One region of the Agarivorans albus genome, then DNA from elsewhere that is predicted to be linked to it. Evidence: predicted binding sites of a transcription regulator. Region 1 holds the regulator's gene; each other region holds the start of a gene.
What was found. The regulator sigma-54, encoded in region 1, starts transcription at its own class of promoters, with help from an activator protein. The targets are predictions, from matches to a motif close to GTTGGCACGNNNNTNGNNT.
Positions count from the first base shown of each region.

Region 2: the regulator sigma-54 is predicted to act here: its motif matches at 2,504-2,522, upstream of K5620_RS09795 (putative urea ABC transporter substrate-binding protein).
Region 3: the regulator sigma-54 is predicted to act here: its motif matches at 2,468-2,486, upstream of xdp1 (exosortase-dependent surface protein XDP1).

Region 1 is NZ_AP023032.1:647,364-651,932, reverse strand. Features, by position in the region: gene lptA (lipopolysaccharide transport periplasmic protein LptA) at 1-218, shown strand, start outside; gene lptB (LPS export ABC transporter ATP-binding protein) at 218-943, shown strand; gene K5620_RS03120 (RNA polymerase factor sigma-54) at 996-2,498, shown strand; gene hpf (ribosome hibernation promoting factor) at 2,523-2,810, shown strand; gene ptsN (PTS IIA-like nitrogen regulatory protein PtsN) at 2,819-3,262, shown strand; gene rapZ (RNase adapter RapZ) at 3,289-4,146, shown strand; gene K5620_RS03100 (HPr family phosphocarrier protein) at 4,133-4,402, shown strand; gene mgtE (magnesium transporter) at 4,472-4,569, shown strand, end outside.
Region 2 is NZ_AP023032.1:2,124,914-2,129,482, reverse strand. Features, by position in the region: gene K5620_RS09805 (ABC transporter ATP-binding protein) at 1-371, opposite strand, end outside; gene K5620_RS09800 (ABC transporter permease) at 371-1,195, opposite strand; gene K5620_RS09795 (putative urea ABC transporter substrate-binding protein) at 1,206-2,288, opposite strand; guanidine-I (ykkC/yxkD leader) riboswitch at 2,348-2,443, opposite strand; gene K5620_RS09790 (methyl-accepting chemotaxis protein) at 2,900-4,569, shown strand, end outside.
Region 3 is NZ_AP023032.1:3,406,007-3,410,575, forward strand. Features, by position in the region: gene K5620_RS15415 (tetratricopeptide repeat protein) at 1-1,514, opposite strand, end outside; gene xdp1 (exosortase-dependent surface protein XDP1) at 1,661-2,416, opposite strand; gene K5620_RS15425 (ferredoxin--NADP reductase) at 2,660-3,397, opposite strand; gene K5620_RS15430 (lipocalin family protein) at 3,421-3,960, opposite strand; gene K5620_RS15435 (sulfite exporter TauE/SafE family protein) at 3,993-4,569, opposite strand, start outside.

The DNA of each region.
Region 1 (4,569 bases):
AAGCGAACGAAGTGCGTTACGACCTAAAAACCCAAACGCTAACACTCACCACCAATGCTCAACTCAAACAAGAAGAGAGCTTGGTAAAAGGTAAAATGATCAAATACAGCATCAACAAACAAGAAATGGTGGCACAAGGCGACGAAAATAGCCGTGTAACTACTATTTTCCTGCCTCAGCAGCTTGACGAACTAACGCCCAAGGAAGACCAGCAATAATGAGTACGCTAATTGCTGAAAACCTAGCTAAAGCCTACAAGGGCCGTAAGGTAGTTAAAAACGTTAGTCTAAATGTAGAAACCGGTAAAATTGTTGGCTTGTTAGGTCCAAACGGCGCTGGCAAAACAACCACTTTTTACATGGTGGTGGGCTTGGTGCCTCGTGACCAAGGCCGAATCCTCATCGATGATGACGATATTTCTAGTACAGCGATGCATACCCGCGCACGCAAAGGCATTGGCTACCTTCCGCAAGAAGCGTCCATCTTTCGCCGCTTATCTGTGGAGAAGAACATACTCGCCGTATTAGAGACCCGAAAAGACCTCGATAAAGAGCAACAAATTGGTGCATTAGACGACCTTCTTGAAGAGTTTCACATTGGCCATATTCGCAAAAATCTAGGCATGAGCTTATCGGGTGGTGAGCGTCGAAGGGTTGAGATTGCCCGAGCGCTAGCCGCCGCACCTAAGTTTATTTTGCTTGACGAACCCTTCGCAGGGGTAGATCCTATTTCTGTTATCGATATTAAAAAGATCATTGAACACCTACGTGATCGCGGTCTAGGTGTACTAATTACCGACCACAATGTTCGAGAAACTCTCGATGTTTGTGAGCATGCCTATATCGTTAGCCAAGGCGAATTGATAGCCTCAGGAAAGCCAGAAGAAATTCTCGAAAACGAACATGTGAAACGAGTTTATCTCGGAGAACAATTCAAGCTATAGTTAAAGTGCAAGTTTAAAAAAAGACAATAAGAAGAAGGAACAGCGGTAGTTAATGAAAGCATCTTTGCAGTTGCGTCTTGGTCAGCAGTTAACCATGACCCCCCAGTTACAACAGGCCATTCGCTTACTCCAGCTTTCAACACTGGATTTACAGCAAGAGATTCAAGAGGCTCTGGAAAGTAACCCTCTGCTTGAGGCGGATGAGTCTCACGCCAGTGATAGTGACGCAACCGACGCTAAATCTGCCAATGAGAAGTCTACCGAGGCCGAATCCACTGCGGACATAGACAACAGTCAAATTGAAGCAGGCGATGCCATTAATCAAGAAACTGTTTCTGACGACCTCCCTGTTGACTCTACTTGGGACGATATCTACAGCGCCAGTTCTGCCCCAGCCAGCTCATCTGGCAGCGCCGTGAGCGATGACAACGATATGTTGTTTCAGGGCGAAACTGTCGACTCTTTACAAGACCACTTATTGTGGCAAATGCAACTCACTCCATTTAGTGAAGTAGACCAAGCTATTGCTTTAGCCATTATTGATGCAGTAGATGAATCGGGCTACCTCACCCAAGACTGTGAGCAGCTACTAGAAGGCTTACGTTCAAGCGATAACAATGACTTAGATGTAGAGCTAGATGAAGTAGAAGCAGTACTTAAACGCATCCAACATTTCGATCCAGTTGGTATAGCAGCGCGCTCGCTGCAAGAGTGTTTACTAATCCAATTAAGCCGTTTTGCCGAAGACACCCCTTGGCTAAATGAAGCCAAAGATGTAGTTTCAAATCACATTGATGTATTAGCTAATCGCGATTTTCGTCTATTAGCCCGCAAAACCAAACTTAAAGAAGACCAGTTACGCGAAGTCATGCGTTTGATTCATACGCTTGAACCTCGACCAGGTAACGCGGTAGAGCCTAACCAAGCCCAGTATGTTATCCCGGATGTATCGGTTGTAAAACGCCAAGGCCGCTGGGTTGTAGAGCTCAACCCAGATGCAATGCCTAAGTTGCGTGTTAACTCCCACTATGCATCTTTAAGTAAAACCTCTACCAACGCTAACGATACCCAGTTTATTCGTAGCCACTTACAAGAAGCCAAGTGGTTTATTAAAAGTATCGAGAGCCGAAATGAAACCCTATTAAAAGTATCCAACTGCATTGTTCATCATCAACAGGCGTTTTTTGAATATGGCGAAGAAGCCATGAAGCCAATGGTACTGAACGATGTGGCAGAAGCTGTAGAAATGCACGAATCCACCATTTCCCGGGTAACCACCCAAAAATTCATGCATACACCTCGCGGCATCTTCGAGCTTAAGTATTTCTTTTCTAGCCATGTGGCTACCGATGGTGGAGGTGAGTGCTCATCAACCGCTATTCGTGCATTAATCAAGAAACTGGTAGCTGCCGAAAATACCAGTAAACCACTCAGCGACAGCAAAATTGCTGATATTTTGGCAGATCAGGGGATCAAGGTGGCAAGACGTACGATTGCTAAATATCGTGAGTCTTTAGCAATTCCACCTTCTAACCAACGTAAGAGCCTTATCTAAGGCCACTAAAAGGGGAAGATATCTATGCAAATTAACCTTACTGGACACCACGTAGAAATAACTGAATCTTTGAAAGAATATGTCCACACCAAGTTTGCCAAACTCACCCGACGATTCGATCAGATCAATAACGTTCACGTCATCCTCAACGTAGAAAAACTGAACCAAATTGCTGAAGCCACATTACATTTAAACGGCGGCGAAGTATTTGCAACCTCTGAGCATTCTGACATGTATGCCGCCATCGACAGCCTGATTGATAAACTTGATCGCCAAGTCATCAAACATAAAGAAAAACTTAACAAACGTTAGCCACCCCCATGCAACTAAATAAAGTACTTAGCTTGGACTGCACCCAAAGTGCAGTTCAATGCTCTTCAAAAAAACGCGCCCTAGAAATAGTAAGCGAACTGGCTGCCAAGCAGCTTGATACCACTACCCAATGCATTTTTGAAAGCTTGTTAAATCGAGAAAAAATGGGCAGCACAGGTATTGGCCAAGGTATTGCTATTCCTCATGGCCGTATCGACAACCAGCATCAAGCCACAGCGGTTTTCTTGCGTTGCGATCCCCCTATTTCCTTCGATGCTATAGATAACAAGCCGGTAGACTTGGTATTTGCATTACTAGTACCCGAAGATCAATGTAAGCAACATCTTAATACTCTAGCTCAAGTAGCTGAAAAACTTAACGATAAGCAAATATGTAAACAACTTCGTTGTGCACAAAGTGATGACGAATTGTACGACATCATGGTAGCCTAATACTCTAATCAGCCTTAGGGATTATCATGGAACTGATCATCGTTAGTGGGCGCTCGGGTTCAGGTAAAACCGTCGCCTTAAGAGTATTGGAAGATCTCGGCTACTATTGCGTCGACAATTTGCCGGTTGTGCTTTGGCAATCACTTATCGACAACTTAAAAAAAACCTATTCTAAAGTAGCAATTAGCATTGATATTCGAAATCTTCCCGATGAGCTATCACCGGTAGGACAGCTAATACGAGACGCTGGACCAGACATTAATCTGTTAAGCATTTTTTTAGATGCGAAGGATGAAGCGCTGATCCGCCGTTACAGCGAAACACGCAGGGTACACCCGCTTAGCCAAAGCAATTTATCTTTAGCAGAAGCGATTGAATCAGAAACCGAGCTATTAGCCCCCATTTCTAGAAATGCCGATTTGCGTATCGACACTTCCCGTTTATCGGTACACGAGCTAAGCGGCTTAATTCGCTCGCGCGTTACTGGTGACCAACAACAACAGCTAATTTTGGTGTTCGAATCCTTTGGATTTAAAAATGGTGTGCCTAACGATGCCGACTACATGTTTGATGCGCGTTTTTTACCTAACCCACATTGGCAAGAGGAGCTACGTCCTCTAACCGGCTTAGATAAAGCCGTGCAAGAATACTTGGCTGCGCAGCCTTTAGTTACCCAATATATCGAGCAGATTAGCCAGTTATTGCAATCTTGGTTACCGCATTTAGAGGCTAACAATCGTGCCTATTTAACCATTGCTATTGGCTGTACTGGCGGACAACACCGCTCGGTGTATGTGGCCGAGCGACTTGCTAGCCTCTTTAGCGCTCATCGAAAAGTGCAACGACGCCACCGAACTTTGGAACATCGCCTTGAAGCTCACTAGACAAGTAGTAGTAAAAAACAAATTAGGTCTGCACGCACGTCCTGCCACCAAGTTGGTTGAGCTGGCACAGCAATTTGACGCTGAGCTGAGTATTATAGATGGTGAGAAAACGGCTTCTGCTGCCAGCGTTATGGGTTTACTGGTGCTAGCCAGCGCGCAAGGAAGTACGCTAACCATAGTATCTGAAGGTGCAGACGCAGAAGCCGCTCTAGATGCGGTTCAAGCCCTAGTAGAAGCTAACTTCAACGAAGAATAAATCTATACGCAATAAAGCCAAGCTACAATTAGCAAGCAGCACATAACAAAATAACAATAGGGATCGCTTATGCCAGAAGAGATGGAGTTAAACCCTAATCAGCACAAACGCTTACAGGAGCTAAATCAAGCCCTCGACAGTGGTATGTTCGTGCATGTTAGGCGCAT
Region 2 (4,569 bases), 1.5 Mb from region 1:
ATTGCTTGGCTGTATGCCTGTTGTTTTGCTTTACCAAATAGACTCGCAAGCACTGGCGCTTTAGCAAATACATCACTTAGCATAACGTTTTGCACTGCCGTTAAGTGGGGAAACACGGAGTACTTTTGAAACACAATGCCACGCTCTGGCCCTGGTTCATTAGGTAAAGGTTCGCCATTTAACAAAAGCTTGCCACGGCTGGCAGTTTCATTTCCCAATAGCAAGTTGAGAAAAGTAGATTTACCGCAGCCAGAGGCGCCTACAATGCTAACAAACTCGCCTTCTTCAACACTTAGGTTTAAGCGCTCTAGCACTACGTTGTCGCCGTACTCTTTCCAAACGTCTATGGCTTGAATGATTGGAGTGCTCATTATGCGTCTCCTTGTGTTTTGTGATACCAAGAAAAAGCATGCACCGACAACTTGCGCAGCAGCCAATCCATTACAAAGGCCAACACACTAATCCACAGCACGTAAGGTAAAATTACGTCCATCGCTAGATAACGGCGAATAAGGAAAATGCGATAACCCAAGCCCTCTGTGGCAGCAATTGCCTCAGCAGCAATCAAAAATAGCCAAGCACTGCCCAAGGTTAAACGAACCGCTTCGATTAGCTTTGGCAGAATTTGCGGAATAACTACTGCAATAATGGTTTGCCAACTTGAAGCACCTAAGGTTTGCGCTTTTAAGATCTGCTCATTAGGTAACGCATCGGTGCGCAGCTGCAGGTCTCTAATCATAATTGGGCAGATCCCAATGATGATCAGCATCACTTTAGATAACTCTCCCAAGCCAAACACAATGAACAGAATAGGCAAAATTGCCATGGGTGGAATGAGCGAGATGGCAGTAACCAATGGCGATAAAGGTGCACGTACGAATGGCACCATGCCATTAGCAACACCCACCATTAAGGCCACTAAGGCGCTGATCCCCACCCCAAGTGCCAAGCGAGTTAAGCTAGCAAGCGTATCTGCCAGCATTAAGTACTCACCGCTGCGTTTGCTAGGCTCAAACGCCATGCGGTTAATTGCTTCCACAAAGCTCGACATAGCAGGCAATAACTTATCGTTTGGATTGTCTGCTAAACGCGCCTGTGATGCGGCCATGTATAAAGCAATTAGCAGCAAAAACGGTAGTAGGCCCAACATCAGCCGCACGAAGCGGCTAGGTTTTTTATTAATTATGCGAGTCATAGGCAGAGCCTTATAGTTTGCCTTCGGCAGCCATATCCATGTACTCGGCTGTAAAGCGAAGTTTTACGTTACTTGAATCGCCATAAACACCTGATGGAGTTTCGATACCGATAAAGCTAGCATCTGGTGCGCCTTCACCTAACAAACCGTGATGGTGCGAAAACTCGGCTACTTTAGCCATGGTGCTTTTTAGGGTTGCGCTATTGGTAAAATCAACAGCTTCTTGAGGCTGGTAGAACATTTTAGTAGAGGCTAATTGCGCATCATAACCGGCTAAATCGGTACCTGATGCTTCAGCCATAAATGCACGAGCTTTCATTGCTGCTTCATCATCACCCGACATAGTGGCCATAATCTCGTACCATGCGCCGGTTAGAGCTTTACCTAGCTTAGGATCTTGCTTAAGCGTATCGGTGTTCACTACTAGCAAGTCGATGATTTCACCAGGGATCTTAGATGAATCGAACACCATGTTGGTATCTGGCATTGCCACAATTTCGCTTAGTAGCGGGTTCCAAGTGGTAACAGCTGTTACATCTTTGGTAGTGAATGCAGCTACTAAATCGGCGTCGGAGGTGTTTTCAACTTTGATATCACGCTCTTTTAAGTCTACTGACTCTAAGGCGCGAGCTAACAAATAATGCGAAACACTTAACTCTACTAAGTTAACTTTTTCGCCTTTTATGTCAGCAAGGCTTTTATCACCTTTAAGTACTACACCATCGTTACCATTTGAGAAGTCGCCAACAATTAGCGCTGTTGAATCCACGCCACTGGCTGCAGGAATAGTTAGTGCGTCCATGTTGGTCATTACTGTGGCATCAAAGCCACCGGCGGTGTATTGGTTAATTGACTCGATGTAGTCGTTCACCTGCACTACTTCGATATTGATATCGTATTTGTCGGCCCACTTATCAACAATGCCTGAGGCTGCACCATAGTCCCACGGCATCCAACCAACATAGATAGTCCAAGCGAGTTTATAAGTAGGTTTATCGGCGGCTTGGGCAGATACAACACTAAGCGCACTTGCGCTAACGATGGTGGCTGCTACTGCCAGGGTACGGAGTGGAGATTTAATTAGATTTATCATGGTCACCTCAATGTGGTTATGCACTTTAAAATAAAAACATGAGAGACGTATTTATTGTCATCTCCCGGGCTTTTATCCCTCCGTGTAACCTCTATGAGGTTGACAACTCTCGGTCCAGACACTGCGTTGCAGCCGGAACCCTAGATGTCTATTGCAAATTTTAAGCGGCTCTTGATGAGGCAGAGCCATACATCTCTCATGTCGCAAGTATTAGGTAGCAATGGATATGCCAACGCTAACGCATCCCTCTATCTAGGTATAAATCACTAAATGAAGCCCCAGTAATAGCCACCCAAAGGCACCATAACGGTGCAAACATGTGATTTTTGCACCAAAATTTAATAAAACAAGGGCGTGTTACGCTGTGTGAGAAGAAAACAATATTGTGGCTACAATATAAAGATAAGCAACGAGCAATCTACCGCGATGCTTCAAAGGCTTATATTCATCAACAACTTAAGTTAACAAGTGAAACTAGCTAGCCTTAAGTAAATCACTTATTGCTTTTAGCTATACCTATTTGATTTTTTATATTTATACTCGAATAACTAATTACATTAGCGTGATGAATTAAGCGTTCTTGATTGGCACTCAGCAAAAAGGAGTTATGCATGAGTAGTATTTTTTCCCCTGCCGTTTATTTAAGTGACAGAGTAGGTTTTAAATACAAGTTCATAATGTGGACTTGCTTGTTTTTAATGCCAATCGTTTATGGTTTTGGGTCAATAATCCTCACCATGAATAAAGAAATATCATTTACCGAGAATGAGTTAGCAGGATATGAGATTGTTAACCAACTGCCCGGTATCTCCAACTCGGTAGTGAGGCACCAGCATCTAAACACGCTAAGAACGATGGGTGCAGATTACGACAAAGATGAACTCAGCGCTATTCAGCAAGATTTAAACAGCACCCTGCAACAACTAAGCTCACAACTTTCTGGCGATAATAAAACGTCGATGGAGCAAGCCCAACAGAGCTGGCAGGCCCTAGCAGAAAGTAAAAGCTCTTTAGGTAAGCTGCTCATTGAGCATGAAGCCTTTCTTAGACAAATTAGAGCCATCACCTATAGCGTAGCCGCGAATAGTGGATTAACTAGAGATCCGGAAGTCAGCAGTTATTACCTAATAGACATAGCTACTGCCCGTTTACCTATATTACAAAGCAACATTGCTAGGCTAAGAGATAAAGGAGGCGACATTGCTGACTTTGGTATTCTCGACGCTGAAGGTAATGCTGATCTTCAGTTTAGAACCGATAATGCCATCGAAGTGCTTAACGATATGGATAAAGCCTTGGCGCAACTGGTATCTTACGATAAACAGTTTGAAACTAAACTGGGTAAACAAGCCCAGCAAACTACCGAAAGCATAAAACGAATCGTTAATTTGATTCGCGATGAAATTCTCAAAGACCAACAAGTTAAAACCAATACCAATACTGTTTTTCAGCTTGCTAATGACAGCTTAAATCAAATCGAAGATTTTACCGCTGCTTCGCTTAGCTACTTTGGCGAAGAGTTAGGTAAGCGTAAAGCCAGTGCAGAACAAAAACGAGCCGTTATGCTGTTTGCCCTACTCGGGGTGCTACTAGCATGTTGCTATTTCATGGTTGGTGCTTATCTATCCATTAGACGCACCGTAAAACAAATTCGCTATGTAGCAGGTAGGGTTAATCAAGGCGATCTAAGCCAAGATTTAACGGTATATGGTTCTGACGAACTTGCTGACATTGCCCATGACTATAAAACCACCTTAGAAGCCTTACGATCGTTGTTAGAACAAGTTAAAAGCGGCTCCGAAGAAATGTTAATTGCTACCCAACAAATTGATGGAAAATCGCAAGAAGTGAGGGATGCGATTAATCAGCAGCAACTAGAAACACAGCAAGTAGCCACTGCTGTTGCAGAAATGAATGCCACTGTTAACAACATGGCTGAAGATGCGAATAAAGCCGCAGACTCTACCCTAGCCTCCCAACAAGCAGTTGTTAACGGCCAAACAATTGTCAGCGAAACCATTTCGACGATTGGTTTAATAAATGAAGAAGTACTTACCACCTCTACTTCACTCAACCAGCTGCAAGAGCAAACAAGCGCAATAGGTGGAGTTATCGATGTCATTAGAAACATCGCAGAACAAACCAATCTTTTAGCATTAAACGCAGCTATTGAAGCAGCTCGAGCTGGAGAACAAGGTCGTGGCTTTGCGGTGGTTGCTGATGAAGTGAGAACCCTTGCCAACAGGACCCAAACCTCAACTGATGAAATTCAGAAAATGAT
Region 3 (4,569 bases), 2.0 Mb from region 1:
GGGTTGTTTGCTAACACTTCATCAAGATAACGCAGTGCCAATTCTGCTTGTTTTGTCTTAATGTAATAAGCAGCAATTAAGTTTTGCGCATTGGCATTGTTTATGTTTCTGGCAATTAAACTCTCAATTACAGGGCTAGCTTGGTCAAACTTGTTCAGTTCTAAAGCTAATTCGCCTTTCAACTGTAACCACTTTATCGGCGCATTATCCTCGGTAAAAGGAAGCTCTTCCAACAGACTAAAGGCCCGCTCGGATTCACCACTTGCCCGAGCCAATTCAGCATCCAAAATCACCATGTAATTTGAGTCGCTATGGTAGGCTCTAATTTGCTCAAAAGCTTGTTGAGCCGCACGTAGCCTACCGGCATCAATGTACAAATATACTAACTGAACCGACAAGCCTAAGTCGCGAATAATGTAATCGAAGTTATCTTGCAAAAGTAACTGCAGCTTGTAGGACTCGTTATTACGAAGGTAAAGCTTAGACAGCATTCGGGTAGCCCCGAGATCACTGGGCTTTTGACGTAAGTACTGACTTAAGTACTGCTGGGCTTTTTCATCGTTTTCTAAAATAAATTCCGACGCGCCCTGAATAAATAGCAAAGTGTTTGCGTCTGTTAGCTCCTCAGTTTCTGCAGCAGAGACCTTTTGAGATAAATCTGCTAAGGCTCGCTCGGCCATTTCGGTATTGTCTTCACCGGCAAACAAAGTAGCGCCGATCAATATCGCTGTAGGATCATTGGGTGTTTGTTCTTGGATTATCTTTAAATAGCCTTTAGCTTGCTCAATCTGGTTAAGCTTAAGGTGAGTCATCACTAAGCTTCGCAAAATCTTTGGGTCTTGAGGATCAAGTCGATAAGCGGTTTGATAATGCTCCAAGGCAAGAGGTAAGTTGTTCTGACCCGCAGCTAAATCGCCTTTCAACAACCATGTTCTCTCATTATTTTTGGCTATTTGTAATGAACGCTCTATCCATTGCTCTGCAAGTACGTATTCTTTTTGTCTTAAATATAAAGTTGCTAAGGTATTCATCGCACTTGTCTTATTCGGCATAAGCTTAGTAGCTTGCTCAAATTCATTGCGCGCTAATTCTGGTTGAGCATTCTTTAAGTAAATTCGACCACGCAATAACTTCCACTCAAACAAACTCGGCTTAGAGAACTCATTAATTCGCTCTTCAAACGCAAGCAGTTCGTTAGTTTTCCCCTGCAACAGTAGGATATTGCCAAGCAGTGGTAATACCAAATTAATGTCGGCTCCTAAGACTAAGGCCTCTTCTAACTGTTTCTCAGCAGAACCTAAGTTATTTGCGTTAAAGTATACTTTGGCGAGCATTAGCTTTGAGGAAAGGTGTTCAGGATTAGCTTTTAGTGCATTTTTTAAATGGATGAAGGCTTCATTTTCTTCTCCACTATGAAAGGCTTTAACAGCGAGTTCGTACTCGTTAGCCTGCTGATCAGCAAAGCTAAGATTTGTTATACACAGTAAACACAGAGCTACTAAAAATTTGTTCATTATCAAAGCTAATTCCTTGTTGCTTCAAGGGCTAGTCAATTAAGCCTTAAACAGTATCTAATGAACAGATAGTAAAAAAAAGACAAAAAAATACGAAATACAGAGTATTTCGTATTTTTAATTAAACAGGAAAAGGAAGTATTGGTTTAAGCTTGGCGCTTTCTGCTACGTAATGCGATGCCAAATAAGCCAGCAGCAAACAGTAGTACAGTGCCTGGCTCTGGTACGCTGGTTACAGGTACTTGAGGGCTGTTAGTTGATACACCCGCCAACTTAAAGCCATCATTACCACTAGACCACCCTAAACTCCCGAAAATTGGATTATAAGCACCAATCAACCAATATTTTGAAGCAGCACTAGAATCAATAGCTTGGTACGCGAATTCGTCAGCGTTGCTTACTTCTGCTTCAGTGGTCCAACCCAATCCGGCTAAATCAGCCCAGGTATTGTTGTACAAAGCAGGAGCATCATTGCCAGAATATGCTAATACTGATACATCAGCATGGCTTGATTGACTGTTAGTGCCATAGTCTTCGCTAGCCCAACCTAAGGTAAAGCCAGCTAGGTTAACTGCTTCATCAAAGCTTAGAAGCACCATGTCAAAGTCATTGCCATAGCTATCAATTGAGTGCTGAGGAGTACCGCTTTCATTATCGCGGTTGTACGACATTAGACCCCAGTTACTGCTGTACGTAAGTTTAGTTGTTCTTAAGGTTGAATCCGCAGGACGCGCAGTATCAGACCAGCCTTGAACACTAAGGCCATCTAGGTCAAGCGTATTGCCATAACCGTTACGGTTGCCACCGTTTAATGTGCCGTCATCAAAATCCCAAACTTGCTCGGCAGAGAAAGCAGACAACGAAACCGCGCAACTTGCTACTAATAAAATTTGTTTAAACACAGTGCCCCCAAAATAGCAGTATGTATATCTTTAATATCACTAAGCAGATTAAAGCAAAAATTAAGCCAAGATAAATAACTCTTTATATACAGCAACTTAAATAATAGATTTAAATTATTATTGTCATATTGTAAAAAATACCGACAACAATTGCTGAGATTTTACGCTTATTGCTAATCAATACATCAAATAAGTGACAAAACTTCTATACGAAAGAGTAACATTTACGCTCAAAAAAACACACTACCAATAGCGTTCTACCGTCACTTGTCCTGGCTTTCGTCGAAGGTTTTTCTTTAAGCCTTTATTCTCAAGTATGCTTTGAGCATCAGTGATCATTTGCGGATTACCACACATGATCACCTGAGAGTCTTGCGCATTAAGACTAAGCCCTACTGCATCCTCTAGTTGATCCGCTTCCAGTGCAGCTGGGATCCTGGCCCTGAGTGCGCCGACGCAATCTTCTCTGGTTACCATGGCTTGAAAGACAAATTTATCCGCTTGCTCATTTAAGTACTTATCAATCAGCTCTTGATAAGCAATGTCCTTAGCTTTTCGTACACCGTAAACCAGCACAATTTTCTCGAATCGCTCCCAAGGCTCTGGAGTTTCTAACATTGAGAAAAATGGGCCTATTCCGGTGCCCGTACCAATTAACCAAAGGTGCTTAGCGAGAGGGACTTCGTCTAGTACCATAAACCCTGCTGCCGCAGTTGAAACTTCAATGCTATCGCCAACTTGCAATAAGTGTAGATTGGGTGACAGCAGCCCATCTTCCACCTTAATAGCCAGTATTTCTAAATAGTCTGTGTTGGGAGGGTTAACCAGCGAGTAAGCACGGGCAATACGCTTGTCATCTCGCATTTCAGACAACTTGATAAACTGCCCTGCAACAAAAGGATCTATCTCTGCTTTAATGCGTAAGGAAAACAGTTCATCGTTCCAATCTATACGTTGAATTACTTTACCTTCAGTCCACATAGTTGCTCCTGTTGTAAATCTCTTCACTCTTTTGACGCTATCACATCACCGTGGTGTTCTACAAAAATCAGTTCGCTAGTATCAAATCCAAGCTCTTTAGCTTGATGTACTAAATCGGTACGAATGGCGTGTGATAGCTCGGGGCTTCTGGCTAACAACCACAAATAATCTCGGTTTGGCCCTGCCACTAGAGCATATTGATAGTCTTTTTCATCTAAAGCAAACACCACATAAGCGCCGTAAAATGGCCTAAAGAATGACACTTTCAAGTGTGCAACATCAGGCTCACTAACAAACTGCGCCACACCTTCTGCTTCAAACCATTGGTGGTCTTGCTCGGAAAAGCCTTTATTCAGAACAGATACCTTGCCGTCATCACGCAGGGTATAAGTTGCAGTAACGTGACTCATGCCGCGCTCAAATGAATGATCCAAGCGAGCGATTTCGTACCAAGTACCTAAGTACTTATCTAGATTGAAATTCTGAACAGGCTCAATACCTTCAGGCTTAGAACTGCAAGCACTCAATGCTAGCATAGCAATGATAATTAACACTTTTTGCATACTACCTTCCTATTAATTTGCCGCTATAAGATCTAAAACCACAATGCGGCTATGCAGCCTACTAAGGTCATCACAAACAAAAACCATTTAAGCGTATTAGCGGCAGCTTTTATGGCAAATTTAACCGCGTAATGTGCGCCAATAATGTAACCAATGGCCAATACCAACCCCGGTAGCCATAACACTTGGTCACGGGCGATAAAGACCACCAAGGCCACACTAGTAAAAGCAATGGTACATACTAATTTCAGCGCGTTAGCCCTGACTAAATCGTAGCGCAAACTCCCTGCCAACGCGGCAACCAAAATAAACCCGACCCCAGCTTGTACAAAACCGCCGTAAAAACCGGCGACGGCCAAGCTCCATTTAGCCGAGGGAGTATCTTTCATTTTACGCGCTTCAGTTCCGGCCTCGGGGGCTACAACACTAGGTTTAATTAGCATTAGTGCAGCCATCGCCAGCATGGCGCCAAGCAACAAATATTTAATGATCCATGAAGGAGCATAAGAGGCCGCTACTGCGCCAACCAAACCACCCACTAAGGTTGGCCATAAAATAGGGGCGACATCATCAGTATCCAATTTACCGTGTTTTTTGAAGCCCAATACC